One region of the Allobosea sp. TBD101 genome, then DNA from elsewhere that is predicted to be linked to it. Evidence: predicted binding sites of a transcription regulator. Region 1 holds the regulator's gene; the other holds the start of a gene.
What was found. The regulator PhoB, encoded in region 1, activates phosphate uptake and scavenging genes when phosphate is short. The targets are predictions, from matches to a motif close to TGTCATNNANCTGTCAT.

Region 1 (15,622 bases):
TGCTGGTTATCGGGGCCGTGATCGTCTTCCCCTGGCTGTTCACGCTCTACATGTCGGGGCAGGACTGGAAGATCGGCGGTGGGGTGGAGTTCGTCGGCCTCGGCAATTTCGTCGAGCTGATGAAGGATCAGCGCTTCATCGAGTCGATGGGGCATACGGCCTATTTCACCGTGCTGGCGGTGGTGCTGCCGATCGTGTTCGGCACCGCGGCGGCACTGGTCTTCCATCGCGAGTTTCCGTTCAGGGGCCTGCTGCGCACGATCTTCGTCATGCCGATGATGGCGACGCCGGTCGCTGTCGCGCTGGTCTGGACGATGATGTTCCACCCGCAGCTCGGCGTTCTGAACTATCTGCTCTCGCTCGTCGGCATCGGGCCGTCCGGCTGGGTCTACGAACCTTCGACGGTGATCCCGACGCTGGTCCTGGTCGAGGTCTGGCACTGGACGCCGCTGGTCATGCTGATCGTGCTCGGCGGATTGGCCGGGCTGCCGCGAGAGCCTTACGAGTCTGCGCTGATCGACGGTGCCAATGACTGGCACATGTTCCGCCACATCACGCTGCCGCTGGTCTGGCCCTTCATCATGGTGGCGATCGTGATCCGCACCATCGACGCGCTGAAGGCCTTCGACACGATCTTCGTGATCACGCAGGGCGGGCCGGGCACGGCGTCGGAGACGCTGAATATCTTCCTCTATCTGCAGGCCTTCCAGTTCTACAAGATCGGCTACGCCTCGGCGGTCGTGGTCATCTTTTTCGTCATCATCATCATGCTCTCGCTGCTGCTGCTCTACGCGCGGCAGAAGTCGAAGTGGAACGCGTGATGAGTGAGTCTATCAGCTTCATCGCCTTGGCTCTTCGTGTGGATGTCCACGCACCGTCATCCCGGGCTTGCCCCGGGATCCATCGGAGGGCTCGGCGCTCTACGATGGATCCCGGAGCTCCGCTTCGCTCCATCCGGGATGACGGCGTCCTTTCTTGCCGCAGCGTGGCGAGGGGAGAGCGTCCATGAACCGCACGCTCAAAAAGTTCGGCTTCTGGGCTTCGGTTTTCGTGCTGGTCTCGCCGGCGGTGCTGGTCTTCCTCTGGATGATCTCGCTCTCGCTCAAGAACGAGCTCGACAATACCGCCTTCCCGCCGGTCTTCATCCCGAACCCGCCGACGCTGAAGAACTATGTCGATGTCTTCGCGCAGAACAATTTCGGGCTCTATCTCTGGAACTCGATCCTGGTCACGGGCGGGGCGGTGCTGCTCGGCCTGCTGGTCGGCGTGCCCGCCGGCTACGGCATCGCGCGCGGCAAGGCGCATAAGTTCGCGGTGCTGATCCTGGTCGCGCGGATGACGCCGGCCCTGTCCTACCTGATCCCGCTCTTCCTGCTCTTCCAGATCACGGGTTTGGTGGGCTCGATCACGGCGCTGGTCATCACCCATCTCGTCATCACCATCCCGATTATCGTCTGGATCATGATCGGGTATTTCGAGAACGTGCCGATGGAACTGGAGGATGCCTCGCGCATCGACGGCGCCACGACCTGGCAGGCCTTCCGCCATGTCGCGCTGCCGCTGGCCAAGCCCGGCATCGTCGTCGGTGGCATCCTCGCCTTCATCTTCTCCTGGAACAACTTCATCTTCTCGGTGGTGCTCGGCGGCAAGGCGAGTCGGACGTTGCCTTCGGCCGTCTACAACTCACTGACCTTCGAGCAGATCTCCTGGGGGCCGCTGGCGGCGGCAGCACTGCTGGTGACGCTGCCGGTGCTGCTGGTCACCGTCATCGCCCAGCGCCAGATCGTCGCCGGCCTCTCCTCCGGAGGTCTCAAGGACGGCTAGCAAAGGCCTCGGGAGCCGCTTGCGGGCAGTTCTGCCTTCATACTAACATGTCAGTCAACGTTCAGCTCTGAAAGCTCACTCCATGGCCTCCGACCAGACCCGCTTCGGCCTTTCCTGCGCGATCACCACCCCGATGCGGGAGGGCGGCGGCATCGACCTGCCGCGTCTCGTCCACCATGCCCGGCACGTGCTGGCGCGCGGCTGCGATTCCGTCACACTGTTCGGCACGACGGGCGAGGGCGCCGCACTGGGTCTTCCGGCGCGCACCGCGATGATGGGCGCGCTGATCGGGGCGGGGATCGATCCGGCCAGGCAGATCTATGCCGGTATCGCCGCGGCCTCGATGCATGAGGCGGTGGAGCAGGCGCAGCTCGCGCTCGATGCCGGGGCAAAGGGGTTGCTCGTCGCGCCGCCCTTCTACTTCAAGGGCGTCAGCGATGACGGGCTCTATGCCTGGTTCTCGCAGTTCTTCGAGAAGCTGGGGCCGGCGGCGCGTAATGTCGTACTCTACCACATCCCCTCGGTGACGGCGGTCGACATCAGCATCGGGCTGGTCGAGCGGTTGAAGACGGCGTTTCCGGGGCTGGTCATCGGGGTGAAGGATTCCTCCGGCAGCTATGCCAATACCGAGGCGCTGCTGAAGGCGCATGGCGAGCTTGCCATCCTGGTCGGCGACGAACGCCAGCTCGCCAAGGCGGTGCGCAATGGCGCGCAGGGCACGATCTGCGGCGTCTCCAACCTGGTGCCGGAGCTGGTGCGCCCGATGGTCTATGAGGGCAAGGACAGCCCTGTGGTGAACGCGCTGGTCGACGAGATCTGCTCGCATCCGGTGCTGGCGGCGGTGAAGGCGCTGGTCGGCCATATCCATGGCGATCCCGGCTACGGCGCGATGCGCCCGCCGCTGGAGGCTTTGGATGCGGCGACCCGCAAGCGGCTCTTCGCCGCCTTCGATTCGATCAGGCAGGCGAAAGCGGCCTGAGAAGGAAACCGGAAGGAGAGACCGTGAACGAGCCGGAGCAGGAGCCGCGCGAGGGCGAGCCGCTGAAGCTGAGGGAGCGCGCCTATGCCTCCTTCACCGAGCGATTGCTGGCGCGCGAGATCAAGCCCGGCCAGTTCGTGACCCAGCGCGAACTCGTCGCGATGACCGGCTTTCCGCTCGGCGCCATCCGCGAGCTGGTACCGCGGCTGGAGGCGGAGGGGCTGATCAAGACGGTGCCGCAGCGCGGCATGCAGGTCGCCCATGTCGACCTCAACCTGATCCGCAATGCCTTCCAGTTCCGGCTCTTCCTCGAGAAGGAGGCGACGGCGCTCTACACCCAGAACGCCACCGACGATGAGATTGCCGAGCAGCGCGCGCGTCACGAGGCGATCATCGCGCGGGCCGAGGCCGGCGGAGACGAGCGCCTGATCGAGGATGCCGAGGATGTCGATCGCCTGATGCACGAGGCGATCATCGACCATCTCGACAACGACATCGTCAGCCAGGCTTTCCGCGTGACCTGGCTGAAGATCAGGCTGATCCGGCAGTACGAGACGCGCATCCAGAACCACATCCTGGTGCCGGTGATGCAGGACCATCTCAAGATCATCGTCGCGATCGAGAGCCGCGATCCCGAGCGCGCCGCGGACGAGATGAGCATCCATATCGGCAACGCCCGCGCCCGGGCGATGCAGTACTGACGAGCGCGATCGTCATGGCTGGAGGAAACGGACCAGGCGATCGGGTCTTGAGGCGGCCGAGATGCTACCCGCCCTCGGGCTCGCCGCCATCATCGAGATAGCGGCTGACCGGAATGACGATCTCCTCGTCCAGCGTGCCGATCGCCGACTCGTCCTTGTCCTTGTAGGGGACCATGCGCAGGACATGGCGGATGGCGTTGAGGCGGGCGCGGAGCTTGTCGTTGCTGCGCACGACATGCCAGGGCGCGGCCTCGGTCGAGGTGCGGGAGAGCATTTCGTCGAAGGCGCGGGAGTAGTCGTCGAAGCGCGGGATGGATTCGAAGTCGATCGGCGAGAGCTTCCAGCGCTTGAGCGGGTCGTGCCAGCGGGCGTGCAGGCGCGTCATCTGCATCTCGCGCCCGATGGTCAGGAAGAGCTTGATCAGGCGCACGCCGTCGCGCGCGAGCATACCTTCAAAGGCAGGCGCCTCACGCAGGAAGTGCTCGGTCTCCTCGGGCTTGCAGAAGCCCATGACGCGCTCGACACCGGCGCGATTGTACCAGGAGCGGTCGAAGAACACGATCTCGCCGGCTGTGGGCATCCGCGCGGCATAGCGCTGGAAATACCATTGGCCCCGCTCGGTGTCGGAGGGTTTTGACAGCGCGACGATGCGGGCCTGGCGCGGATTGAGATGCTGGGTGAAGCGGGCGATGGTGCCGCCCTTGCCGGCGCCGTCGCGGCCCTCGAAGACGATGACGACGCGCTCGCCATGCTTGCTCGCCCAGCGCTTCAGCTTCTGCAATTCGATCTGCAGCGGTTCCATCTCGCGGTTGTAGCGCTTGCGCTTCATCCGCTTGCCATAAGGAAAATTCCCGCTGTGGTAGGCGGCGTCGATGATGGCTTCCGGCAGGCTGTCGGCCTCGATATCGAAGTCTTTCGCCTTGCCGGATTTGGTGCGGGTCTTGGCCGGCTTGGCGTGATCTTCCGACGGCACGACGATCGGTTCCTTCACGTGCGAACCCGAGAATTTCTTCGCCATCGGCAGGCTCCTCTTTCACAAGCAGCCTAGCCGGCTAGAGCAATTCCGCAATTCCCCGAATGGCGCGATAGCTCCAGCTCCTTGTTTTGTCGCATGTTCGCTGACGCGGCCCTTCGGTTCTTCACGCGAACCGGTGTCCACTTCGCTCGAAAATGCTCCGGGTCGCGGAAGGGAATTGACGCCTGCCGCGCTTCCGCTCAGGAAGAGGCCCCGTCGGCATCCGCCGTCTGTCTCCGGGCTTCCCATGGTCGATCTCTCCGCTTCCAATGCCGCGCTGGTGCGGGACGTGATCGAGGCGATCGGTGCGCCGGCCGTGCTGCTCGACGGACAGGGCGTGGCGCAGGCGCTGAGCCCGGCCATGCAGGCGCTGATCCCCGGTGTTGCCGTCGGCAAGCTTCTCGCGCTGGTGCTGCGTGACCCCGATCTCAACGATGCGATCGAGCAGGTGGCGCTGGAGGGCGGCCGCAAGACCGTCGAGCTCGTCGAGCGGGTGCCGGTCGAGCGGACTTTCCGCATCCATATCGCCGCGCTGCGTGACAGCGGCCTGCGCCATGCGACGCTGCTGACTTTTCAGGACCTGAGCGAGCAGCGCGTGATCGAGCGCATGCGCGTCGATTTCGTCGCCAATGCCAGCCATGAATTGCGCACGCCGCTCGCCTCGCTGCTCGGCTTCGTCGAGACCCTGCAGGGGCCGGCGCGCAACGACGAGCGGGCGCGGGAGCGCTTCCTCGGCATCATGCGCGAGCAGGGCCTGCGCATGGCGCGGCTCGTCGACGACCTGCTCTCGCTGTCGCGGATCGAGCAGCGCGCCCATGTCGCGCCGGACACGCCGGTCGATCTCGCCGGCATTGCCCGCGAAATCGTGGATTCGCTGACGCTGATGGCAAGGGAGCGCGATGTCACGCTGGCGCTGAAGACGCCGCGCGAGGCGCTGCAGGTGCCGGGCGACCGCGACGAATTGCTGCGCCTGATGGAGAATCTCGTCGAGAACGCGATCAAATACGGCAAGCCCGGTGGGGAGGTTGCGATCACCGTCGAGACCGGCGAGAGCGAGGCCAGCTTCAGCGTACGTGACCACGGGCCGGGCATCGCGCCGGAGCATCTGCCGCGCCTGACCGAGCGCTTCTACCGGGTCGACACCGCAGCGAGCCGCGAGACGGGCGGCACCGGCCTGGGCCTCGCCATCGTCAAGCATATCGTGCTGCGCCACCGCGGACGCCTGACGATCGAGAGCAAGCCGGGCGAGGGCGCGACCTTCAGGGCGATCCTGCCGCGTTTCGCGGCCGGGCACGCCAACGGCTAAGCTTGGGTGACGCTTGGCGGTTTCGAGCGGCCCGCTTGTCATTCCGGCGCGCGCCGCAGGCGCGAACCCGGAACCCACGACTGGGTTCGCGTTCGCGATCATGCGGTTGCCAAGGGCTCGCCTGGTCGTGGGTTCCGGGTTCTCCGCTGCGCGAAGCCCCGGAATGACAAGAGTGGTGCCAGCTGGGAGGATTCCCGATCATCCACGTCGGCCAGCCCGTGCATGACAGGCCTTCGTGACAGCTTTCATGACGGATTGTCATTTGGCTGTCATACAGAGGGTGTTCTGACAGGGCCGCTAGATAGAGCGACCAGATGAGGACATCTCACATGCGCAAGATTCTCGTTCTCGCGGCCGTTGCCGCCGGGATCGCCGGTTCCGCCCAGGCTGCCGACATCACCGGCGCCGGCGCGACCTTCCCCTTTCCGATCTATGCGAAGTGGGCCGAGGCCTACAAGAAGGAGACGGGCACCGGCCTGAACTACCAGTCGATCGGCTCGGGTGGCGGCATCCGCCAGATCAAGGCCAAGACCGTCGCCTTCGGCGCCACCGACGCCCCGCTCAAGGGCGAAGACCTGACCAAGGACGGCCTGATCCAGTTCCCGACCGTGATGGGCGGCGTCGTGCCGGCCGTGAACATCGCCGGCGTCGAGCCGGGCAAGCTCAAGCTCTCGGGCGAGATCATCGCCCAGATCTACATGGGCGACATCAAGAAGTGGAACGACCCGAAGATCGTCGCGCTCAATGCCGGCGTCACCCTGCCGGACGCGAACATCAACCCGGTCTACCGCTCGGACGGCTCGGGCACGACCTTCGTGTTCACCGACTATCTCTCCAAGGTCTCGGCCGACTGGAAGTCGAAGCTCGGCACCAACACCGCCGTGCAGTGGCCGGTCGGCATCGGCGGCAAGGGCAATGAGGGCGTCTCCGCCTCGGTCAAGCAGGTCGCCAACTCGATCGGCTATGTCGAATATGCCTATGCCAAGCAGAACAAGCTCTCCCATGCCCTGGTGAAGAATGCCGACGGCAACTTCCCGGCGCCGGAAGAGAAGGCCTTCCAGGCCGCCGCCGCCAACGCCAACTGGAGCGAGCAGCCGGGCTTCGGCATCTCGCTCAACAACCAGAAGGGCGCGGAAGCCTGGCCGATCACCTCGGCGACCTTCATCCTGGTCCATGCCAAGCCGGAGAAGCCGGAAGAGGTGCAGGCCGCGCTGAAGTTCTTCGAGTGGGCCTACAAGTCCGGCGACAAGCTGGCCAGCGACCTCGACTACGTCGCCCTGCCGGCGAATGTGAAGGACCAGGTCCGCAATGCCTGGAAGGGCGTGACCGACAATTCCGGCAAGCCGATCTTCTGATCGCTGCCACCGACAAGGGCGAGGCGGGTTTCGATCCGCCTCGCTGCACTCTTCAAGCCCTCATCCTGAGGAGCCCTTTTCGGGCGCTCTTCAGGATGAGGGCTGGGGTCGGGCGGGTAATCCGACGATCCCGGCAACGCCACCGGAGCCTTCGCGGATGACCGCAGCAACCGACATGACGAGCATTCCCGGCGCGACGCCGATCGTGCGGAAGGCGCCGAAGGCGACCTTCGACCTCGTTTTCCGCAATGCCAGCTTCGCGGCGGCGCTGCTGGTGCTGGTGCTGCTCGCGGCCATCATGGCCTCGATGGTGATCGGCGGCTGGCCGGCCTTCCGCGAATTCGGTCTCGGCTTCATCACCTCCAGCGTCTGGGATACGCAGAACGAGCAATACGGCGCCTGGCCGGCGATCGTCGGCACGCTCTCGACGGCGCTGATCGCGCTGGTGATCGGCGTGCCGCTCTCGCTCGGCATCGCGGTCTACCTGACGCAGCTCGCCCCGGCCTGGTTCAAGAAGCCGGTCGGGACCGCGATCGAGCTGCTCGCCGCCGTGCCCTCGATCATCTACGGCATGTGGGGCCTGTTCGTCTTCGTGCCGCTCTTCGCGGCATATGTGCAGATCCCGCTCTCGAACATCGTCGAGGGCATGCCGATCGTCGGCACCGTGCTTTATGCGCGCTCGCCCTCGGGGCTGGGCATCTTCACGGCCGGTATCATCCTGGCCTTCATGATCATCCCCTTCATCGCCTCGATCACGCGCGACATGCTGGAGCAGATCCCCTCCGTGCTGCGCGAAAGCGCCTACGGCATCGGCGCCACGACCTGGGAGGTCGTGCGCCATGTGCTGGTGCCGCAGGCCGGCGTCTCGATCATCGGCGCGGTGATGCTCGGCCTCGGCCGTGCGCTCGGCGAGACCATGGCGGTGACCTTCGTCGTCGGCAACGCCAACCGGCTCTCCGCCTCGATCCTCGATCCCGGCTCGACCATCGCCTCGCGCATCGCCAACGAATTCAACGAGGCGCTCGGCCTGCAGCTCAACGCGCTGATCGCGCTCGGCTGCATCCTGTTCTTCGTCACCTTCGTCGTCCTCGTCATCGCGCGACTGCTGGTCGCCCGCGTCAAGCGCTACTGAGGCTCAACCCCATGACCATGACGACCACGCCTCGCGAACTGCCTCATCAGCCCTGGGCGCGCGTGCGCCAGTCGCGCCGCACCGCCGACCGGCTTATGAAGATCATCGCCACCGGCTTCACCTTCATCGCCATCTTCGTGCTGTTCTGGATCCTCGGCATGCTCGTGGTGAAGGGCGTCGGCGGCCTTTCGATCGCGACCTTCACGGCGGTGACGCCTGGCCCCGGCACGGAAGGCGGCGGCATCGCCAACGCCATCGTCGGCTCCTTCGTGCTGACCTTCCTCGGCATCGCGATCGCCACGCCGATCGGCGTGCTGGCCGGGACCTGGCTTGCGGAATACGGCCGCGGCTCGAAGCTCGCCAACCTGATCCGCTTCATCAACGACATCCTGCTCTCGGCACCGTCGATCCTGATCGGCCTGTTCGTCTACGTCATCCTGGTCGAGCCGTTCCGCGGTTATTCCGGTTGGGCCGGCGGCGTCGCGCTCGGCATCATCGCGATCCCGGTCATCGTGCGCACCACCGAGGACATGCTGAACCTCGTGCCCGGTCCGCTGCGTGAAGCCGGCGCCGCGCTCGGCGCGCCGCCCTCCGTCGTCATCACCTCGGTGACCTGGCGCGCGGCCAAGGCCGGCATGGTCACCGGCATCCTCTTGGCGCTCGCCCGCATCGCCGGCGAGACCGCGCCGCTGCTCTTCACCGCGCTCAACAACAATTTCTGGTTCTCGCCGACGCTGGTCGGCGGCGTCTCGAACCTGCCGGTGACGATCTACCAGTTCGCCTCCGCCCCTTACGAGAACTGGCAGCAGCTCGCCTGGGCCGGCTCGCTCATCATCACCGTCTCGATCCTCGTGCTCTCGATCATTGCCCGGCGCATCGTCGCCGGCAGCAAGTGAGCCTGAAACCAACCCGGTCGCGACCGACCTTGAGGACCCATGTCGATGCTTTCGACCCTTGAACTCTCCCCCCAGTCGCTCGATGCCGAGGCGCCCGTCCGGATCGCGGTGAAGAACCTCGATTTCTACTACGGCGAGCACAAGGCGCTGAAGAACATCAATCTCGACTTCCGCGACCGCCACGTCACGGCGCTGATCGGCCCGTCGGGCTGCGGCAAGTCGACCCTGCTGCGCATCTTCAACCGCATCTACTCGCTCTATCCGGAGCAGCGCGCCGAAGGCGAGATCATGCTCGATGGCCGCAACATCATCGGCAAGGACGTCGATGTGAACGAGCTGCGCTCGCGCGTCGGCATGGTTTTCCAGAAGCCGACGCCGTTCCCGATGTCGATCTACGACAACGTCGCCTTCGGCATCCGCCTCTACGAGAAGCCGCCGAAATCGGAGCTCGACGACCGCGTCGAGGGTGCCCTGCGCCGTGCCGCGCTCTGGGACGAGGTCAAGGACAAGCTGAAGAGCTCGGGCATGGGCCTCTCCGGCGGCCAGCAGCAGCGCCTGTGCATCGCCCGCACCATCGCGCAGAAGCCGGAGGTGATCCTGTTCGACGAGCCGACCTCGGCGCTCGACCCGATCTCGACCGGCAAGATCGAGGACCTGCTGGAGCAGCTCAAGAGCGACTTCACCATCGCGATCGTGACGCACAACATGCAGCAGGCGGCGCGCATCTCGCAGTACACGGCCTTCATGTATCTCGGCGAGGTCATCGAGTTCGCGCCGACCAACACGATCTTCATGAACCCCGCCAAGAAGCAGACCCAGGACTACGTCACCGGCCGTTTCGGCTAAGCGACATTTAGTTTCGCATCGGCTTGCCCGAAAACCGGTTTCCACTTTTCGGCCCGATGTGCCGGAGGACAACGCCATGACCGACCATATCGTCCGCTCCTACGACACCGATCTCGAAGGCATCCGCCGCAGCCTCGCCGAAATGGGCGGCATGGCCGAGCGCATGCTGGGCGATTCCACGGTCGCGCTGGTTCGCCGCGACACCGCGCTCGCCCAGAAGATCATCTCGGCCGACCAGCGCCTCGACAATCTCCAGCGTGAGGTCGAGGAGAAGGCCGTGCTCACCATCGCCCGGCGCCAGCCGCTGGCGCAGGATCTGCGCGAGCTGATCTCGGCGATCCGCCTCGCTTCCGACATCGAGCGCGTCGGCGATCTCGCCAAGAACATCGCCAAGCGCGCCGTCGCCATCGCCGGGCAGTTCCAGCCGCCGCATCGCGCGGTCGTCGGCCTCGAGCATATCAGCCGTCTCGTGCAGGCCCAGCTCAAGGACGTGCTCGACGCCTATGCCGCGACCAACGAGCAGAAGGCGCTCGAGGTCTGGAAGCGCGACGACGAGATCGACGCGCTCTACACCTCGCTGTTCCGCGAACTCCTGACCTACATGATGGAAGATCCGCGCAACATCACCTTCTGCACGCATCTGCTGTTCTGCGCGAAGAACATCGAGCGCATCGGCGACCACACCACCAATATCGCCGAGACCATCCATTACCTCGTCACCGGCGATTCCCTCGATGTGAACCGTCCCAAGCTCGATACGACCAATATCGAGGTCGAAGCGGTGACGGGAAACTGAACGAACACGAAGTGCCGTAGCCTTTCCGTCATGGTCGGGCTTGTCCCGACCATCCACGTCTTCGTCCTGGCAGGTGCCGTTCAAGACGTGGATGCTCGCCACAGGGGCGAGCATGACGGCAGGCTCGAATGACGGACGGAAAAGAAGCATGGCCGCACGCATCCTGATCGTCGAGGACGAGGAGCCGCTCACCCTGCTGCTGCGCTACAACCTTGAGGCCGAGGGCTTCGAGGTGGACAGCGTCGCGCGCGGGGACGATGCGGAATTGCACCTGCGCGATCACACGCCCGATCTCGTCCTGCTTGACTGGATGCTGCCGGGCCTGTCCGGCATCGAACTCTGCCGGCGCCTGCGCTCGCGGCGGGACACCGAGCGCGTGCCGATCATCATGCTGACGGCGCGCGGCGAGGAGACCGAGCGGGTTCGTGGCCTTGCGACCGGCGCCGACGACTATGTCGTCAAGCCCTTCTCGCTGCCGGAGCTGATCGCGCGCATCCAGGCGCTGCTGCGCAGGGCGAAGCCCGGTCACGTCGCGGGCCTGCTCGCGGCCGGCGACCTCGAACTCGACCGCACGACGCGGCGTGTCCGGCGGGCGGGCAACGAACTGCATCTCGGGCCGACCGAGTTCCGTTTGCTGGAATTCCTGATGCAGGCGCCGGGCCGGGTCTATTCGCGCGCCCAATTGCTCGACGCCGTCTGGGGCCGCGACGTCTATATCGACGAGCGCACGGTGGACGTCCATGTCGGGCGTTTGCGCAAGGCGATCACGCCGGGCGATGCCAAGGACCCGCTGCGCACCGTGCGCGGCGCGGGCTACGCCTTCGACGAGACCTTCGCGCGCAGCGGAGCCGCGTAAGCCTCAGGCGTCCGGCCCGCCCTCGATATCGCCGACCCAGCTCAGCGCCTTGTCATAGTCCTCGGGCTTGAAGGCGCGGACCTTGACGAAGGGGATCGCCGGGTCGAGCAGATCGACGAAGCCGGCGAGCCAGCCCCTGTCGGTGATTACGGCCTCCTTCGGAAAGCGCCTGAGCTCCCAGAGCTTGCCGATGCTGTAGCGCGCGTCCTTCCAGGCTGCGGCGAGTGTCATGTCGGTGAAATCGGTCATGTCGGCGAGGATGCCGAGCTTCTCGTGGCGGGTCAGCCGTGCCTCGATATCGGCCACGATCGCGTCGATATCCTCAGCCGTCAGCGTCCGCGACAGGCGATAGGCGGCGACATGGTCCGGGGCAGGCAGAATGGTGTGCATGGCGCGTCCTCCTTCGCGATAACGCGCGGGCGAGCGGGAGGTTTCGCCGGGCTGGCCTTGCCGAAGATCGGGCGCTATGGCCTCCAAGGCCATTCTTGAAGGCCAGTGCGGGAGGGCGCGACGTTGAGTGCGGCGCAGATCACGAAGGCGGAAGGCGCTGCCGTCGCGATCACGCGCGTGAGCAAGCGCTTTGGCCCGCAGATCGCGCTGAACAACGTCTCGCTCGCGGTCGAACCGGGGCAGGTTCAGTGCATCATCGGGCCGCCGGGTGCGGGCAAATCGACGCTGCTGCGCTGCATCGGCCAAAGCGAGGCGATCGATCAGGGCTCGATCGAGATCGACGGAGAGCCGGTCGAACCGGGGGGCGTGCGCCGTCACCCAGCCATCGGCATGGTGTCGCAGCGCTCGGAGTTGCTCGACCACATGACCGCCCTGCAGCATGTCATCGAGGGGCCGCTCGCCCTGCTGAGGCGGCCGCGCAGGGAGATCGTCATGGAGGCGATGGCGGCGCTGGAGAGGGTCGGGCTGGCAGACCGGCGCGATTCCTATCCGAGTGAACTCCCGGGCGGGCAGCGGCAACGCCTCGCCATCGCGCGGGCACTGGCGGCGAGGCCGAGGCTGATGCTGCTGGACGAACCGATGGCCGGGCCCGATCCGGACGCCGCGGGCGAGGTTCTCGATGTGATCCGCGGGCTTGCAGGCTCGGGCCTGACCATGATCGTGGCGACGCATGAGCCGGGCTTCCTGCGCGAGGTCGCCGACGACATCGCCTTCATGGAGGGCGGCGAGATCGTCGAGCAGGGAGCGCCCCGGATCATCCTCGTCGCAGCGAAGCAGGCGCGCACACGCGACTTCGTCGCAACTCTGCCGGCGTAAGGCCTTTCGCCGCGAGTGCTCGGCGGGCTTGCGATGAGGGCAGGGCTGCCGTAACCCGGTGAGGTCTTTTCTGGATCGCCAGCGCCCGCCGTCATGTCAGCCTCGATCACCGACCGTTATGCCGCCCTGGTCGAGGCGGGCGCCATCGAGCGCGATCCCGCGCAGGTCGTGGTGGTCAAGAAGCTCCAGGCGCTGACCGAAACGCTGGCCGCCCGGCGCCTGGCCCGCAAGGGCAGCGCGCTCGGCTGGCTCTTCGGCAAGAAGCCGGACACGGCGGCGGTGCCGAAAGGGCTCTATGTCTGGGGCTCGGTCGGCCGCGGCAAGACCATGCTGATGGACATGTTCTTCGAGGCGGCGCCGGTGAAGCGCAAGCGCCGCGTGCACTTCCACGAATTCCTCGCCGACGTCCACGGCCGCATCAATGCCTTCCGCCAGAAGATCAAGAGCGGCGAGGTCAAGGACGCCGATCCGATCGCGCCGGTTGCGGCCGCGCTGGCGGAGGAGGCCTATCTGCTCTGCTTCGACGAGTTCACCGTCACCGATATCGCCGATGCGATGATCCTTGGGCGGCTGTTCACGGCGCTGTTCGCGGCGGGCGTGGTGGTGGTCGCGACTTCGAATGTCGAGCCGTCGCGGCTCTATGAGGGCGGGCTCAACCGGGCGCTGTTCCTGCCCTTCATCGCGTTGCTGCAGACCAAGGTCGAGGTGCTCAAGCTCGATGCGCGCACCGATTTCCGGCTGGAGAAGCTGGGCGGTGCGCCGGTCTATCATGCCCCGGCCGACGAGAAGGCGAAGGCTGCGCTCGATACCGCCTTCAAGGCGCTGTCGGGCAAGGCGCAGGGCCAGCGTACGGTCCTCACCGTGCAGGGCCACGATCTCGTCCTGCCGCAGGCGGCCGGCGGCGTGGCGCGGGCGGGTTTCGCCGATCTCTGCGCGCAGGCCTATGGCGCCTCCGACTACATCGCGCTGGCACAGCGCTTCCATACGCTGGTGCTCGACGATATCCCGATCCTCGATTTCGACCGGCGCAACGAGGCCAAGCGCTTCATCATCCTGATCGACACGCTCTATGAGCATCATGTGAAGCTCGTCGCCTCGGCGGCGGCCGAACCGCATGAGCTCTATCGCGCGAACAAGGGGCGCGAGGCCTTCGAGTTCGACCGCACCGTCTCCCGCCTGATCGAGATGCGCTCCGAGGCGTATCTGGCGATGCCGCATGGCCGGCCGGATTCCACGGCGAGCGGGGATACGACGGGGCTGGTGGAGACCTGACGATGCCGCAGCGCGAACCGAGCGAGACCCGCATCCTCACGGTCGCCGGCGAGCATCTGCGCAAGTTCGGGCTGAAGCGCTTCACCGTCGTCGCGGTGGCGGAAGAGGCGGGCATGACCCATGCCAATGTCTATCGCTACTTTCCCTCCAAGGGCGCGCTGATCGACGCCGTCGTCGATGTCTGGCTGAAGGCGACCGAGCGCCGGCTCGCCGATGTCGCCGACGGACCCGACCCGGCCGACGACAAGCTCGAGCGCCTGATCCTGGCGCTTGCCAAGGCCAATCGCGACCTGCTGACCGAGGAGCCGCATCTCTTCGCGGCCTTGTCGCTGGCGGTGGCCAAGCGGCACGCGATCAGCCGGCGCAACCGCACGCGCGTGCGCGCCCTGTTCGAACGGGTGGTCGACGAGGGCATGGCGACCGGCGTGTTCGAGCCGCGCGACCGCGACCGGGCGATCGCCTTCGTCATCGACGCCACCAACCGCTTCATCCATCCGGCCTCGCTCGCACTGGAGGCGGACGTGCCGCAGGCCTCGGTCGATACGCGGCTCTCGACCCTGATCCGCGTGATCTTGCGGGTGCTCGGCAGCGGGATCGTGTGAATAATCCGGTGACGAATTACAATATCTGTAAATTGTAATTGCCGGATTTCGTTCCTGGTGGAGCCGAGTGCGATTGCCGGTCTCATCTAAGCTATTGAAAAATATAAGCCGCTCTCGCGCAATATCGCGCGTAGCGTCCGCTGCCCGAGAAAAGCCGCTTTTGCGGCGAGGGTTGCGGCAAAAGGCCGGTTTGGGCCAAAGGAACGCACGGTTTGGCCGGTTCTCCCCGGGGAGCTGACCTGTCGCAGCGCCAAGGCATTTTGAATGTCGAAGCCGGCAAAGGCCGGATCGATGGTCGCGCCAGAAACAAAGGACTAGGCAATGGCCCGTAAGAAGATCGCCCTCATCGGCTCCGGCCAGATCGGCGGCACGCTCGCTCACCTCGCCGGCCTCAAGGAACTGGGCGACATCGTCCTGTTCGACATCGCCGAGGGCATTCCGCAGGGCAAGGGCCTGGACATTGCCGAGTCCGCCCCGGTCGACGGCTTCGACGCCGGCTACAAGGGCACGAACTCCTACGAGGACATCAAGGGCGCCGACGTGATCATCGTCACCGCCGGCGTGCCGCGTAAGCCCGGCATGAGCCGCGACGACCTGATCGGCATCAACCTCAAGGTGATGAAGTCGGTCGGCGAGGGCATCAAGCAGTATGCCCCGAAGGCCTTCGTGATCTGCATCACCAACCCGCTCGACGCGATGGTCTGGGCGCTCCAGAAGTTCTCGGGCCTGAAGCCCAACATGATCTGCGGCATGGCCGGCGTGCTCGATAGCGCCCG
Region 2 (15,622 bases), 1.4 Mb from region 1:
CCTCATGAAGATCGCCGATCCCGACGGCAAGGCGAAGCAGGGCGCCATCGACGGCGTGCTGCCCTTCCCGTTCTTCACCATCGAGAACGTCGACGTGGTCGATCGCGCCAATGGCATCATCGTCGTCGGCAACGACAACAACCTGCCCTTCTCCTCCTCGCGCGATCCGAAGAAGGCCGACGACAACGAACTGGTCCTGCTTTCGGTCAAGGACCTGCTCGACGCGAAGTGAATTCGCTCACCGCGGTTCGGTCGTGCCGCCGCGCAGAAGACATCGCTGGACAGGTGACGGGCTTCGGTCGGTCACCTGTCGTTCCCAATATGTTCTTGAAATATTATCGACCTGATCGTATAATAATCGGGACCTGGCGCCTCATGCGCGAGGCGTAGTGGTTGGATGATCGTCACCGATGGAGGTGATCATGATGACCTCGAATATGAAGACCGGACGGACGCAGGACTGGCTTAACCTGATCCTCGCCGCGCTGCTGTTCTTCTCACCCTGGTTCATGGGCTATACCGGCGATGTGATGCCGGCGCGCAATGCCTGGATCGTCGGCGCTGTGCTCGCATTGATCGCGATCGCCGCGATTTCGGCCTTTGCCGAATGGGAAGAGTGGCTGAACCTCGCGCTCGGGCTCTGGTTGGTGGCCTCGCCCTGGATGCTCGGCTTCACGACCCATCTCCACGCGTTCTGGAGCCATCTCGTGGTCGGTTTGCTGATCGCGGGGATTTCGGCCTGGGCAGTGTGGGATTATCGGCACGAGCCGCACGCGACGGCCTGAGGAGCACGCTCTGCTCCGATCCGAAGGTTCCCGGCGCGCCCGAACTCCGCTGTGCGCCGGGGGCTTTGTCTGCGCGGAAAGCTCAAGCGATCCGCTTGTCGGCGGAATCGCAGAGGTCGTTCTGAATGCAGCGCAGGCATTCCGGGCGCAGCGCCTTGCAGGTGTAGCGCCCGTGCAGGATGAGCCAATGATGGGCATGCCGTCCGAACTCGGGCGGCACGGCCTTTTCCAGCCCGAGTTCGACCTGCAGCACGTTCTTGCCCGGCGCGATGCGCAGGCGGTTGGCGATGCGGAAGACATGGGTGTCGACGGCGTGGGTGATCTCGCCGAAGGCGATGTTGAGCACGACATTGGCGGTCTTGCGGCCGACGCCGGGCAGGCTCTCCAACGCCTCGCGGGTCGCCGGCACCTCGCCGCCGAACTCGGCGATCAGCCTCTCGCAGAGCGCGATCACGTTCTTCGCCTTGGTGCGGAAGAGCCCGATCGTCTTGACGTACTCGCGCACGGCCTCCTCGCCGAGCGCGAGCATCTTCTCCGGCGTGTCGGCGATGGCGAAGAGGGCGCGGGTGGCCTTGTTGACGCCTGCATCGGTCGCCTGTGCCGAGAGCACGACGGCGACCAGCAGCGTGAAGGCGTTGGTGTGGTCGAGTTCGCCCTTGGGCTCGGGATTGGCGGCCTGGAAGCGGCTGAAGATCTCGCGGATCTCCGCCGGCTTGCGGGCGCGCGGCAACGTGATGCGCTTTGCCGGCGCAGCCATGCGAGGGGGCCTGTTCCGCTGATCCATGACGGCGTTATAATCGTCGCATGACCACCGGCAAGAGCCTTGGCAGCGAGATCGCGGACGCGTCGCAGCGGCCGGTCTTCGACGCCACGATCACGCCGCATCGCTCGCTCGGCCGGAACGGCTTCCGCATCGTGATGACGCTGGTCTGCCTGGCGAGCGTGATCTCCTCGATCCCCTTCGTCGTGCTCGGTGCCTGGCCGGTCGCCGGTTTCTTCGGGATCGATGTCGTCGCGCTCTTTGTCGCCTTCCACGTCAATTTCCGGCATGCGCGCGCCTTCGAGCGCATCGTGGTGACGCCGCTGGAGGTCTTCCTGCGCAAGGTTTCGCATCACGGGCGCGAGACGGTCTGGCGCTTCAATCCGATCTGGACAAGGCTCGAACGCCAGACCGACGAGGATTACGGCCTGCTCGGCCTGAAGCTGGTCTCGCGTGGGCAGAGCGTCGCGGTCGCCGCCGCGCTCTCGCCGCATGAGCGCGCCGGTTTCGCCGATGCGCTGGGTTCCGCCCTGTCGAGCGCCCGCCGCGGGCCGGATTACGGGGCGCCCTGAGCTGTCTCCGCCTTGGCGAGCCAGATCGTATGGCCGCCACAGCTCGGGTCCTCGACGACATGGTCGATGACCGCAAAGCCGTGCTCTGCCAGCAGTGACCGGTATTCCCTTGGATCGAGGCTGCCATGATAGAGCGCCTCGCCCTCGAAGCTGCCGATCGCTTCGCCATGCGCCGGACCGCTGGTGAACATCAGAGCCGCCCCTGGTGCGGCATGGTTCGCGAAGACCTTGAACATCCCGCGCTGATCATCGGGCGTCAGGTGGAAGAACGAATCCCAGGCGATCAGTCCGCCGAAACGGCGTCCAAGTGCGAGCTTGCGCATGTCGGTGACCTGCCAGTCGCCCTCGGGAAAACGCTCCCGGCACAGGGCGATCATCGCCGCGGCGGAATCGACGCCGGTGACGGCATGGCCCTGTTCGCTGAAATGGCGAGCGATCGGCTGGCCTGTGCCGCAGCCGATATCGAGAATCGCCGCGTCGGGTGCGAGCAGGGCCCGGAAACGCGCGAGCCAGGGGCCTTCCATCAGCAGCTTGCCGCGCAGGCCGTCATAGGTGGCGGCATGGCGCTGGTAGAGATCGATGATCGCGTCGGCGGGAGAAGTCATGGCCCTATCAGCCCTCATCCTGAGGAGGCCCGCAAGGGCCGTCTCGAAGGATGTTCCCGGAGGCTCCTGAACCATCTGGACCATCCTTCGAGACGCCGCTTCGCGGCTCCTCAGGATGAGGCTGATCAGTGAGGACGATGTGGAGGGCAACCCCGCCCTTGCCAGCTTTCGGGTGGGAACGGCATGGTGGAGACCCTAGATTCGCATCATGACGAATGATGCGAGGCTCCCATGAACGCTCATGCTTCCATGAAAACGGCGATGACCCCGACGCGCTTCTCCAATGCGGTGCTGGCGCGTGCCGCCGAGGCCATGCCGAGCGAGGCCGATTTCCCGGCCGTCGCGCCCGGCTCGGATTACGACACCGTCCGGCGTATCCTCTCCTTCATCACCCATAACTGGCGCGAGCAGCCGACGATCGAGGCGATCGCGGAGGCCGCCGGCGCGACGCCGACCGATGTCCATCATCTCTTCCGGCGCTGGTGTGGCCTGACGCCGAAGGCCTTCCTGCAGGCGATCACGCTCGATCATGCCAAGGGGCTGCTCTCCGCCTCGGCCAGCATCCTCGACACGGCGCTCGAGGTCGGCCTCTCCGGCCCCGGCCGCCTGCATGATCTCTTCGTGACGCATGAGGCGATGTCGCCCGGCGAATGGAAGACCGGTGGCGAGGGCTTGAAGCTCTCCTACGGCTTCCATGTCTCGCCCTTCGGCGAGGCGCTGGTGGTGATCACCGATCGCGGCCTCGCCGGCCTTGGCTGGGTCTCGAACAGCGCCGATGGCGGCAAGGTCGTCGGCGGCCGGGCCGAGGCGCTGGCCGACATGATGCGGCGCTGGCCCCATGCCGATTACCACTATGATCCCGCGCTGACCGCGCCCTATGCCGGCCGCATCTTCGAGCCCAAGGCCTGGTCGCCGGAGACTCCGCTGCGGGTCGTGCTGATCGGCACCGATTTCGAGGTCCGGGTCTGGGAGACGCTGCTGCGCATTCCCGTCGGCTGCGCCACCACCTATGGCGAGGTCGCCAGCCATATCGGCAAGCCCAGCGCGGCGCGGGCGGTTGGCATGGCGGTCGGCAAGAACCCGATCTCCTTCGTGGTCCCTTGCCACCGCGTCATCGGCAAGTCCGGCGCGTTGACCGGCTATCACTGGGGCCTGACGCGCAAGCGCGCCATCCTCGGCTGGGAAGCCGGGCAGACGGCGGCCGGCTGATATATAGAGCGTGCCCGTGTTTCTCCGAAACCCAGGCACACTCTAGTTCTTTGTTTTATCGCATTTTCTTCACGCGAGCCGGTATCCACTTCGCTCGAAAATGCTCTACCGCCTACTTCCTGAGATACATGTCCCAGCAGGGCGCGAGCGCGATCCGCTCGCGCCCTTCGAGCGCGGCGGCGAAATGGCTGCGGATCATCTCGCGCGGCGTCGTCACCGGGCATTTCGGCATCAGCATCGCATCCGTCTGCCGGAGGGCCTCGATGGTCCCCGGCTGGAGGTTCGGCGTGCTGCGGCCGGGGTCGACGCCGACGGGCACGACGCGCGGCGGTGAGCGCTCCAGCAGGCGGTTCAGCGGATCGACGAAATCGAAGGTGAAGAAGCCGTTGAGCTCGCGCTTGTTGGCGGCTTCCCAGGCCTTGATCGCGGTGATCGCCTGCTGGATCTCGAGCATCCAGGTCGCCTGATAGTCGATCTCCGAATAGAGGATATAGGAGGGCAGGATGTCGCGCTGGATCAGGTCGCGATAGCCTTCCGGCTGCGTCGCATAGTGGTCGAGCATCGCCGCGGCGCGCGCGGCGATGTCGCGCTTCACGCTGATGCGGCCGAGGGGGCCGAGATCGGGCACGTCGAGCGCGACATAGGTCGCCGCGCCCATCACCGCACGCATGCCCCGCTCCAGGCAGATCACGGCACTCGGCAGCGTAACCGCGAGCGTCAGGACGAGAACCACGGGCCGCATGCGGTCCTCGCGCCGCTCCCACCAGTCGAGCAGCAGCGGCAGCAGGATCGGCCACAGCCCGATGAATTCGAGCGAGCCGGTGTTCTGCGTCTCGAACAGGGCGAGCGCGAACAGGCCGGCCGCGAACCAGCCGATCGGTGCATCGGCCAGCGCCCGCCAGCTGGTGAGTGTCGCCGGCAAACCATCGCGCCAGGAGGCATAGGCCAGCACGGCGAGCAGCAGCAGCGACGGCCCGATCACGTTGAACTTGACCGAGGCCACGGTCAGGAAGCGCGGCAGCAGCGTATCGGTGTTGAGGCCGAGCAGGGTCAGGATATCGATGACATAGGCGGAGCTCAGCCCCGTCGCGAGCTCCAGCACGCCCAGCGCGAGGATGACGAAGCCGGCGGCGATGACCGCATCGCGGAAGCGCATCCGCCCGCTGAGCGTGGCATAGCCGACGAGCAGCGTGCCGGAGACCGCGCCGGTGATCTTGGTCAGGAACAGCGCCAGCATCAGCGCGGCCACGAGCCCGACCTGCAAGCCGCGCCGCTGCACGAAGATCAGCGTGGCGATCAGCAGGTAGAGCAGCAGGGCGACATGGCGGTTGTAGAAGCCGTAGCCGTCGAAACCGGGCGAGGGATAGAGCCCGTGCAGGTTGATCGGCAGCGCCGCGAACAGCAGGAAGGGCAGGACGAGCGCCAGCGCCTGCGGCCGGGAGCGCCGGGAGACCTCGCGGGCGATCAGGGCCAGCACCGGCAGCATGACCGGCAGCAGTGCCCAGTTGATCAGCAGCATCGGCTGCGCGTTGGGGAAGAGAATGTCGAGCGCCGCGGCCAGGTAGAAGCCGAGCGGGCCGATCGGCGCGAAGAAGTCGACAGTGGGGACCTGGCCGAGCTCGATGCGTTGGATCGCGTCGAGATAGACGACCGTGTCCCAGGCATTCGGCCCGAGCGGCAGGCGCAGGGGCAAGATCAGGCCGGCGATGGCCGCCAGCGCGAAAGCCATGATCCAGGCGAGAGGCGAGCCGGCCACGCGCACCCTCATCCCTTTGCCGTCGACAGGTTTGCTGTCGACCTGGGAGTTCTTCCTCCCGATCTCGCTCATCGCCACGCCGAACCCTCCTGGTCCAGCCCGCTCTGTGGCAGAAAAAACTTACCAGCTACCTGACGGAAAGGCAGGCTCTCGCCGGATTTCGGCAAGAACCTTGACCTAAAGGCCTCGGCTTCAAGACGTGGTTACGCTTTGGCTTACCCGTCCCGGCATTGGCTCAGAGCAACCCGCGCCCGGCGAGGTAACGCATCAGATGCGAGGCGCCATAGGTCCAGGGCGCGCAGGCGTCGGTGCGCTTCATCCGGTTGACGAGGCTGCCGAGCTCGAGCGCGGCGATGGTGACGATGTCCCCGTATTTATGGGTGAAGCCGCCGCCGGGCGCGTCGCGATCCTTGATCGGCGCGAACATGGTGCCGAGATAGAGCGCCGCCCCGTCCGGATACTGATGATGCGGGCCGATCATCTGCGCGGCGAGATCGGCCGGGTCGCGGCTAATTTTTGCGATCGAGGAGGAGCCTTCCAGCCGGAAGCCGTCTTCGCCCTCGACCGTCAGCGTCACCGTGGTCTGGCGGACATGGTCGAGCGTGAAGCCGGCATCGAACAGGCGGATGAAGGGGCCGACCGCGGCAGCGGCATTGTTGTCCTTGGCCTTGCCGAGCAGGAGCGCCGAGCGGCCCTCGACATCGCGCAGGTTGACGTCGTTGCCGAGCGTGGCGCCGACGATGCGTCCGTCCGAGGCGACGACCAGCACGATTTCGGGCTCGGGATTGTTCCAGCTCGAGGCCGGATGCAGGCCGGCATCCGCGCCGGTGCCGACCGTCGACATCGGCGGGGCCTTGGTGAAGATCTCGGCGTCCGGCCCGATGCCGACTTCGAGATATTGGCTCCAGGCGCCCTGCTTGATCAGCACCTCCTTGAGATGCATCGCCTCGGGCGAGCCGGGCTTGAGCTTCGACAGGTCGTCGCCGATCAGCTTGCCGATCTCGGTGCGGATCGTTGCAGCCGCGGCCGGGTTGCCGCGTGCCTTCTCCTCGATCACGCGCTCCAGCATCGAGACAGCGAAGGTGACGCCGGCCGCCTTCACCGCTTGCAGGTCGAGCGGGGAGAGCAGCCAGGGGCGCTGCGGATCGCGGCCATCCACAGGCGTGTTGGCGAGAATGTCGGCTAACGAACCGATCGCCTCGCCCTCGGCTGCGCGCAGGGCTGCGGCCGGGTCGGCGCTCTCGCAGAGATCCCGGCTGGTGGGGAAGCTCCGGGTCACGTCGACGACCTGTCCGCCGCGGAGCGTCACCACGGCCGGGCCGCCGAGATCGGGCCGCCAGACGCGGCCGGCCAGCGCCGCCGCATCGGCATCCGCGGGCAGGGTCGTGGTCATGGCGAGGTCGAGACTGGGCATGGCGGCATCCACGGGCGGATTCGGGTCGGGAGCGCAGATCAGCCGGTTATGCCGGAATGTGCAAGCGAGAGGCCGGCGCGATTCATGCCGGGCCGGACCCAGACCTAAGGCGGATTGCGCCGGTCGTCATCGATTTGTCATTGAAATGTCGCCTGCGCTTCATGCTAGCTTGCGCACCAACGACAAGAACCGCGGCGGCGCCCGCCTGCGGAAGGGAGACATTCCATGAGCATCAAATCGCGCATCCTGATGTCGGTCGCTGCCTTCGCGCTGGCCGGTGCCGCGCCGGCCCTGGCGCAGACCGAGATCCAGTGGTGGCACGCGCTGACCGGCGCCAACAACGACGTCGTCGTCAAGCTCTCCGAGGACTTCAACGCCTCGCAGAAGGACTACAAGGTCGTTCCCGTTTACAAGGGTTCCTATCCCGACACGCTGAACGCCGGCATCGCCGCCTTCCGCGCCGGCCAGGCCCCGCACATCCTGCAGGTCTTCGAGGTCGGCACCGGCACGATGATGTCGGCCAAGGGCGCGATCAAGCCGGTCCACGAGGTCATGAAGGAAGCCGGCGAGAAGTTCGACCCGACCGCCTATCTGCCCGCCATCACCGGCTATTACTCGACGGCCAAGGGCGACATGCTCTCGATGCCGTTCAACTCCTCGTCGATGGTGATGTGGTACAACAAGGACGCCTTCAAGAAGGCGGGCCTCGACCCCGAGAAGCCGCCGAAGACCTGGCCCGACACCTTCGCGGCCGCCAAGAAGCTGAAGGCCGCCGGCTACGACAAGTGCGGCGTCTCGAACGCCTGGGCGACCTGGGCCAATATCGAGCAGTTCGGCGCCTGGCATAACGTGGCGCTCTCGACCAAGGTCAACGGCATGGCCGGCTTCGACGCCGTGCTGAACTTCAACAAGAGCCCGGCTTTCCTCAAGCACTGGACCAATCTGGTCGAGCTGCAGAAGGACAAGACCTATGACTATTCCGGTCGCACCAACAATGGCGAAGGCCGCTTCACCTCGGGCGAATGCCCGATCTTCCTGACCTCCTCGGGCTTCTTCGGCAATGTCAGGGCGAACGCCAAGTTCGACTGGGGCAATGCCGCGATGCCGTATTATCCCGACGTGCAGGGCGCTCCGCAGAACTCGATCATCGGCGGCGCTTCGCTCTGGGTGATGGGTGGCAAGAAGGCCGACGAGTACAAGGGCGTCGCGAAGTTCTTCACCTTCCTCTCGAATGTCGATCGCCAGGTGAAGCTGCATACCGAGTCGGGCTACCTGCCGATCACCAAGGCGGCCTACGAGAAGGTCAAGGCGTCCGGCTTCTACAAGGACAAGCCCTATCTCGAGACCCCGATCCTCGAGCTGACCAACAAGGCTCCGACCGACAACTCGAAGGGCCTGCGCTACGGCAGCCTGGTCCAGATCCGCGACATCTGGTCGGAGGAGCTGGAGGCGGCGCTGAACGGCCAGAAGTCGCCGCAGGCGGCACTGGATGCGGCGGCCGAGCGCGGCAACCAGATGCTGCGCCAGTTCGAGCGCACCGCGGCCCGCTAAACGCTTAGCTCTTGAAAACCCAAGGCCATCCCGGACACTCTCCATCCGGGATGGCCGTCTCGTTCCAGGGAAGCCGATGCAGAAGAATGCATACTTCAAGGGGCTGACGATCCCCTTCCTGCTGCTTCTGCCGCAGCTCGCCATCACCGTCGTGTTCTTCTACTGGCCGGCGACCCAGGCGGTCTGGCAGAGCTTCCTGCTCGAGGATGCCTTCGGCACATCGACGGAATTCGTCTGGTTCGAAAACTACCAGATGCTCTTCGCCGATCCCGGCTACCTCAAGGCCTTCATCAACACGGCTGTCTTCTCGACCTTCGTCTGCGTGTTTTCGCTCTCGATCGCGCTGCTTTTCGCCGTGATGGCGGACCGCCAGATCCGGGGCGCCGAGGTCTACAAGACGCTGCTGATCTGGCCTTATGCGGTGGCGCCCGCGATCGCCGGCGTGCTCTGGATCTTCATGTTCGATCCCTCGCTCGGCATGCTCGCCCGCGGCCTGCAATCGCTTGGCGTCCCGTGGAATCCGCGGCTCAACGGCAACCACGCCATGCTGCTGGTCATCCTGGCCGCGACCTGGAAGCAGATCAGCTATAATTTCCTGTTCTTCCTCGCCGGCCTGCAATCGATTCCGAAAAGCGTGATCGAGGCGGCGGTGATCGACGGCGCCCGGCCGATGCGCCGGTTCTGGACCATCGTCTTCCCGCTGCTCTCGCCGACGACCTTTTTCCTGCTCGTCGTCAACATCGTCTACGTCTTCTTCGACACCTTCGGCATCATCGACACGGTGACCGGAGGCGGCCCCTCGGGCGCGACCGAGACGCTGGTCTACAAGGTCTTCTCGGACGGCAAGGGCGGCTCCAATCTCGGCGGCTCGGCGGCCCAGTCGGTGCTGCTGCTGATCATGGTGATCGGGCTGACGGCGGTGCAGTTCCGCTTCATCGAGCGCAAGGTCAGCTACTGATGTCCTCCGTGCTCTGGATGGACCTCACTGCCGAGGAGTTGCGCGCCAAGGCGGCGACCGACACGATCGTCGTCCTGCCGGTGGCTTCGATCGAGCAGCATGGTCCGCATCTGCCTGTCGGCGTCGACACGATCCTGTGCAGCGGCGTCTGCAAGGCGGCGGCCGAGCGCGCCGGCGATGTCGACGTCGTCGTCGCGCCGACGCTCTGGTGCGGCATGGCCGAGCATCACATGGCCTTCGGCGGCACCTTCACCTTCGACATCCCGACCTATCGCGCGGTGTTGCTCGCCTTCCTCAGGAGCATCGAGCGCCACGGCTTCCACCGCGTGCTGATCGTCAATGGCCATGGCGGCAACATCGCCGCGCTCACCGCCTTCCTGCCCGACTTCGCCCGCGAGACACGGCTGCATGTCGAGGCGACGACCTATTTCATGCTGGCGCAGGACGCGTTCCCGCCCTTGCTTGAAGACCAGAAGGGCGTCCAGCATGCCTGCGAGGTCGAGACCTCGATGATGATGGTGCTGGCGCCGGGCTCGGTGCGCGAGCCGCGCCTGGCCGAGGCCTTCGGCGCCCGCGACGGCCTGCCGGGGCGGCCGACCGTCTCGCGCCACCGCTCCTTCCGGGAGATGACCGAGACCGGTGTGATCGGCGATGCCCGCCGTGCCACGCCCGAGAAGGGGCAGGCCTGCCTCGATGCCTGTGCGGACGCGCTGGCCGGATTGCTGCGCGAAATGGGGAGGGCCGCCTGATGGTCGAAGACCGCCGCCTGGGCGACGCGATCGCCTATGTCATCCTGACGATCGGCGTGCTGATCGTCGCCTTCCCGGTCTGGCTGACCTTCGTCGCCTCGACCTGGGACGCCGCGACCGTGATCAACGGCCAGATGCCGCTCTATCCCGGCCCGTATTTCCTGGAGAACTACAAGCGCATCCTCTTCGTCGGCACCTCGAGCACGACGCGCGAGCCGGTGATCGGGATGATGGTGAACTCCTTCATCATGGCGATCACGATCGCGCTCGGAAAGATCTTCATCTCCGTGCTCTCGGCCTATGCGGTGGTCTATTACCGCTTCCCGTTCCGCATGGCGGCGTTCTGGATCATCTTCATCACGCTGATGCTCCCGGTCGAGGTTCGCATCTTCCCGACCTTCAAGATCGTCTCCGACCTGAACATGCTCGACACCTATCAGGGCCTCGCCATCCCGCTGATCGCCTCGGCGACGGGCACGCTGCTGTTCCGGCAGTTCTTCATGACGATCCCCGACGAATTGCTCGAAGCCTCGAAGATCGACGGTGCCGGCCCCTTCAGGTTCTTCAAGGACACGCTGCTCCCGCTCTCGATGACGACGATCGCCGCGCTCTTCGTCATCCAGTTTATCTATGGCTGGAACCAGTATCTCTGGCCGCTTCTGGTGACGACGAAGGATTCGATGCAGACCATCGTCATCGCCATCAAGAAGATGATCGTCACCGCCGACGCCCTGACGGAATGGCAGCTCGCCATGGCCACCGCCATGCTGGCGATGCTGCCGCCCGTCTTCGTCGTCATCGCCATGCAGAGGCTCTTCGTGAAGGGCCTGGTCGAAACCGAGAAGTAATCCGCGAATGGCCCAGGTCACTCTCAGCAACGTCAAGAAGGTCTATGCCGGCGGCGTCGAAGCCGTGAAAGGCGTCTCCTTCGACATCCCCGATGGCGGCTTCTGCGTCCTCGTCGGCCCCTCCGGCTGCGGCAAGTCCACGCTCCTGCGCATGGTCGCCGGGCTGGAGACGATCTCGTCCGGCGAGGTCGCGATCGGCGAGCGCGTCGTCAACCAGGTCGAGCCGGCCGACCGGGATATCGCCATGGTGTTCCAGAACTATGCGCTCTACCCGCATATGAACATCTACGACAACATGGCCTACGGACTGCGCAACCGCGGCACGCCGAAGGACGAGATCGACAAGCGCGTCAAGGAAGCCGCCCGCATCCTCGCGATCGAGCCCTTCCTGGAGCGCCGGCCGCGCCAGCTTTCCGGCGGCCAACGCCAGCGCGTCGCGATGGGCCGCGCCATCGTGCGCAAGCCGCAGGTCTTCCTCTTCGACGAGCCGCTCTCGAACCTCGACGCCAAGCTGCGTGTCCAGATGCGCGTCGAGATCAAGAAGCTGCAGCGCGCCCTCGGCGTCACCTCGATCTACGTCACCCACGATCAGGTCGAGGCGATGACGCTCTCCGACAAGCTTGTCGTGATGAATGCAGGCCAGGTCGAGCAGATCGGCCTGCCGGCCGAGGTCTATCGCAAGCCGGCGAGCAAGTTCGTCGCCACCTTCATCGGCTCGCCGCCGATGAACATCCTGCCCGGCCTCGTCGACGGCTCCGGCATCGTCGCGCTCGGCGACACCATCATCGAGGTTCGTGACCTCCGCGAGGACCTGGCGGCGCAGGCGCCGGTCGAGGTCGGCCTGCGCCCCGAGGATGTCGAGATCGCCTCGGAAGGGCAGGCGGGCTCGCTGCCCTTCGATGTCGAGTTCATCGAGGAACTGGGCGCGACCCAGCTCTTCCATGGCAAGCTCTCGGGCCACCCCTTCGTGATGCAGGCGGCGACCGGGGAGGTCGCGGCGCAGGAAGGCCGGCTCTGGATCACTGTCGATCCCGACAAGGTCCATGTCTTCGACCCGAAGACGGGCGCGCGGCTGGGGAAGGGCTGAGGGGCGCATTTCGCGCTCTTCGTCATGGTCGGGCTCGTCCCGACCATCCACGTCTTCATTCGTGTCATGCGGTGTTCAAGACGTGGATGCTCGCCACAAGGGCGAGCATGAAGCTGTAAGCTCGGCCTAGCTCAAGCCGCCAGATCAGCCACCAGCGCGTCGAGTAGCAGCGCGCCGTCGGGCGTCGCCGCGAGCCGCCCGCCCGCACGCTCCATCAGCAGCTTCTGCTCGATCAGGCTGGCAACGCGCTTGGCGTTGAGCGCACGTCCGGCCAGCGCCTTGAACACCTTGGGATCGATGCCCTCGACGAGGCGAAGCCCCATCAGCAGGTACTCGTCGCCCTGGGCTTCCGCGCTGAGGCGCTCGTCCTCGACCAGCGCATGGCCCTCGGCCTCGACGCGTTCGAGCCAGACTTCCGGCCGCTTCTCCGTCGAATGCGCCATGCGGCCTTCGCTCGTCACCAGCCGGCCGTGGGCGCCGGGGCCGATTCCGGCGTACTCGCCATAGTGCCAATAGACGAGGTTGTGCCGGCACTCTGCCCCCGGCCGGGCATGGTTCGATATCTCGTAGACCGGCAGGCCGTGCTTGGCCGTGATCTCCTGCGTCGTCTCGTAGAGCGCAGCGCCCGCATCATGGTCGGGAATGGCGAGCTTGCCGGAACGGAACAGCCGTTCGAAGGCGGTGCCGGGCTCGATCGTCAGCTGGTAGAGCGAGAGATGTTCGGCCGCATGGCTGATCGCCAGCTCCAGCTCGGCGCGCCACAGGGCGGGCGTCTGCAAGGGCGAGCGGGCATAGATCAGGTCGAAGGAGTAGCGCTCGAAATACTGGCGCGCGATCGCGACGGCGGCGAGCGCCTCCTCGGCCGAATGCATCCGGCCGAGCGCCTTGAGATCGGCATCGTTCAGCGCCTGCACCCCGAGCGAGACGCGGTTGACGCCGGCCGCCCGGAAATCGCGGAAGCGCCCGGCCTCGACGCTGGTCGGATTGGCCTCCAGCGAGACCTCGCAATTGGGGTCGACAGCCCAATGCTCGCCGATGGCGTCGAGGATCGCGCCGACCGTGCGGCCCTCCATCAGCGAGGGCGTGCCGCCACCGAAGAAGATCGAGGACACCGTGCGGCCCGGCACCAGCGCGGCCCGGTGCGCGATCTCGCGGCGGAAGGCGGCGATATAGCGCTGCTGGTCCGGCGGCTGCAGCCGGACATGGGAGTTGAAGTCGCAATAGGGGCATTTGGCCAGGCAGAACGGCCAATGCACATAGACGGCGAAGCCCGCATCCGCGGTCGGATGCAGGATGGAAGGCCGCGCTGCGAGGGCGGCCGGGGCGCTCACGCCGGTTTCCTCAGGCAGGCGGCTGCCAGCTCATGGAAGGCGCGCGCGCGATGCGACAGGCCGGGCGAGCCATCGGCCGGAATGCCGTGCTTCTCCTCGGCCGTCATTTCGCCGAAGGTCTTCTCGTGGCCCTCCGGCAGGAAGACCGGATCGTAGCCGAAGCCGCCGAGGCCCCGCGCCTGCTCGGTCACCGTGCCGAAGACGCGGCCCTCGAACAATTCCTGATGGCCGTCCGGCCAGGCGATCACCAGGGCCGAGACGAAATGCGCCTTGCGTTTCTCCGGCGTGATCGCGCCGCGCTTGGCGAGTTCCATCTGCACCCGCCCGATTGCCGGGGCGAAATCCTTGCCCGGTCCCGCCCAGTTGGCAGAGAACAGTCCGGGCGCGCCGTCGAGCGCGTCGATGCAGATGCCCGAGTCGTCGGAGAGCGCCGGCAGTCCGCTGGCGCTCGCGGCGGCAACCGCCTTGATCGCCGCGTTCTCCGAGAACATGGTGCCGTCCTCGACCGGCTCGGGCAGGCCGAGCTCCCCGGCCGAGACGAGCTCGATGCCATAGGGCGCCAGCAATTCGCGCATCTCGCGCAACTTGCCCTGGTTATGGGTCGCGATCACGACCTTGCCGGTGAGGAGGCGGTGCTCCGACATCTCTTCTTATCCTCTGGAACCACGCCGTCATCCCGGGCTTGACCCGGGATCCATCGAAGAGCGTCCCACTCTACAATGGATCTCGGATCTCCGCTTCGCTGCGTCCGGGATGACGCCGTGTTCTATGACGATGACTACGCCACCGCCGCCTTCTGCAGTGTGACGAGCTGGGAGACGCCGCCCTTGGCGAGCTTCAGCAGCGACAAAAGCTCCTCCTCGGAGAAGGGCGCGCCTTCGGCGGTGCCCTGCACCTCGACGATGCCGCCGGAGCCGGTGATGACGAAGTTCGCGTCTGTCTGCGCGCCGGAATCCTCGACATAGTCGAGATCGATCACCGGGTTGCCGGCGACGATGCCGCAGGAGATCGCGGCGACATGGTCCTTGAGCGGGTTCGTGCCCTTGAGCAGGCCGCGCCCTTCCATCCATTTCAGCGCATCGTGCAGCGCGACCCAGGCGCCGGTGATCGAGGCGGTGCGGGTGCCGCCATCGGCCTGGAGCACGTCGCAATCGACGACGATCTGGCGCTCGCCGATCGCGGTCAGGTCGACCACGGCGCGCAGGGAACGGCCGATCAGGCGCTGGATTTCCTGCGTGCGGCCGGAGGGCTTGCCGGAGGTGACCTCGCGGCGCGTGCGCTCATGCGTGGCGCGCGGCAGCATCGAATACTCGGCGGTGACCCAGCCCTTGCCGGTGCCGCGCAGCCACGGCGGCCCCTTTTCTTCGACGGTCGCGGCGCAGAGCACCTTGGTCTCGCCGAACGTCACCATGCAGGAACCCTCGGCATAGCGCACCACGCCGCGTTCGAGCGTGACCTTGCGCATCTCGTCGGCGGCGCGTTTGGAGGGTCGCATGAAATATTCCTGTCTTGCGGGGAAGTGGCGGCTTGTAGGCGTTTGCGCCGCACGCGGCAAGGTACGGAGCAGTTCTGCCCCTTGATCCCTGCGCCTTGCATGACGACAATAGGACGAGAACGACGGTTCGCCTGAAAAGGTTCATGAGCGCCCATACGCCCCGCCCCGAGACGATGAGCAGCCTGGTCGAGACCGACCAGCGCTCGCGCGAGATTTTTCGCCAGATCGTCGACGGCTATCTGACGACGGGGGAGCCCGTCGGCTCGCGCAATATCGCGCGCCTGCTGCCGAGGGCGCTGTCGCCCGCGACGGTGCGCAACGTCATGACCGACCTCGAAATGGCCGGCCTGATCTATGCGCCGCACACTTCCGCCGGGCGCTTGCCCACGGAGAGGGGCCTGCGCTTCTTTGTCGACGCGATGATGGAGGTCGGCAACCTCACGACCGAGGAGCGCTCGCGCATCGAGGCGCAGATCAGGGTCGCTGCCAGCAACCGCAATCT

Region 2: a site for PhoB is predicted at 7,226-7,242, ahead of ugpB (sn-glycerol-3-phosphate ABC transporter substrate-binding protein UgpB). Genes of this name have one in related genera too.

Annotation. Positions count from the first base shown of each region.
Region 1 is NZ_CM187543.1:1,509,682-1,525,303, forward strand. It holds gene AC6RIC_RS07060 (carbohydrate ABC transporter permease) at 1-821, shown strand, start outside; gene AC6RIC_RS07065 (carbohydrate ABC transporter permease) at 1,006-1,824, shown strand; gene AC6RIC_RS07070 (dihydrodipicolinate synthase family protein) at 1,907-2,803, shown strand; gene AC6RIC_RS07075 (GntR family transcriptional regulator) at 2,827-3,504, shown strand; gene ppk2 (polyphosphate kinase 2) at 3,569-4,522, opposite strand; gene AC6RIC_RS07085 (ATP-binding protein) at 4,767-5,825, shown strand; gene pstS (phosphate ABC transporter substrate-binding protein PstS) at 6,155-7,180, shown strand; gene pstC (phosphate ABC transporter permease subunit PstC) at 7,338-8,312, shown strand; gene pstA (phosphate ABC transporter permease PstA) at 8,324-9,208, shown strand; gene pstB (phosphate ABC transporter ATP-binding protein PstB) at 9,248-10,054, shown strand; gene phoU (phosphate signaling complex protein PhoU) at 10,131-10,850, shown strand; gene phoB (phosphate regulon transcriptional regulator PhoB) at 10,999-11,706, shown strand; gene AC6RIC_RS07120 (SpoIIAA family protein) at 11,710-12,096, opposite strand; gene AC6RIC_RS07125 (amino acid ABC transporter ATP-binding protein) at 12,220-12,972, shown strand; gene zapE (cell division protein ZapE) at 13,066-14,244, shown strand; gene AC6RIC_RS07135 (TetR/AcrR family transcriptional regulator) at 14,247-14,846, shown strand; gene mdh (malate dehydrogenase) at 15,168-15,622, shown strand, end outside.
Region 2 is NZ_CM187543.1:91,809-107,430, reverse strand. It holds gene AC6RIC_RS00510 (esterase-like activity of phytase family protein) at 1-232, shown strand, start outside; gene AC6RIC_RS00505 (SPW repeat protein) at 423-785, shown strand; gene nth (endonuclease III) at 868-1,542, opposite strand; gene AC6RIC_RS00495 (DUF2244 domain-containing protein) at 1,590-2,117, shown strand; gene AC6RIC_RS00490 (class I SAM-dependent DNA methyltransferase) at 2,102-2,722, opposite strand; gene AC6RIC_RS00485 (methylated-DNA--[protein]-cysteine S-methyltransferase) at 3,035-3,931, shown strand; gene AC6RIC_RS00480 (hypothetical protein) at 4,044-5,687, opposite strand; gene AC6RIC_RS00475 (fumarylacetoacetate hydrolase family protein) at 5,923-7,101, opposite strand; gene ugpB (sn-glycerol-3-phosphate ABC transporter substrate-binding protein UgpB) at 7,327-8,652, shown strand; gene ugpA (sn-glycerol-3-phosphate ABC transporter permease UgpA) at 8,729-9,610, shown strand; gene AC6RIC_RS00460 (creatininase family protein) at 9,610-10,359, shown strand; gene ugpE (sn-glycerol-3-phosphate ABC transporter permease UgpE) at 10,359-11,207, shown strand; gene AC6RIC_RS00450 (sn-glycerol-3-phosphate import ATP-binding protein UgpC) at 11,215-12,294, shown strand; gene hemW (radical SAM family heme chaperone HemW) at 12,426-13,625, opposite strand; gene rdgB (RdgB/HAM1 family non-canonical purine NTP pyrophosphatase) at 13,622-14,269, opposite strand; gene rph (ribonuclease PH) at 14,404-15,120, opposite strand; gene hrcA (heat-inducible transcriptional repressor HrcA) at 15,264-15,622, shown strand, end outside.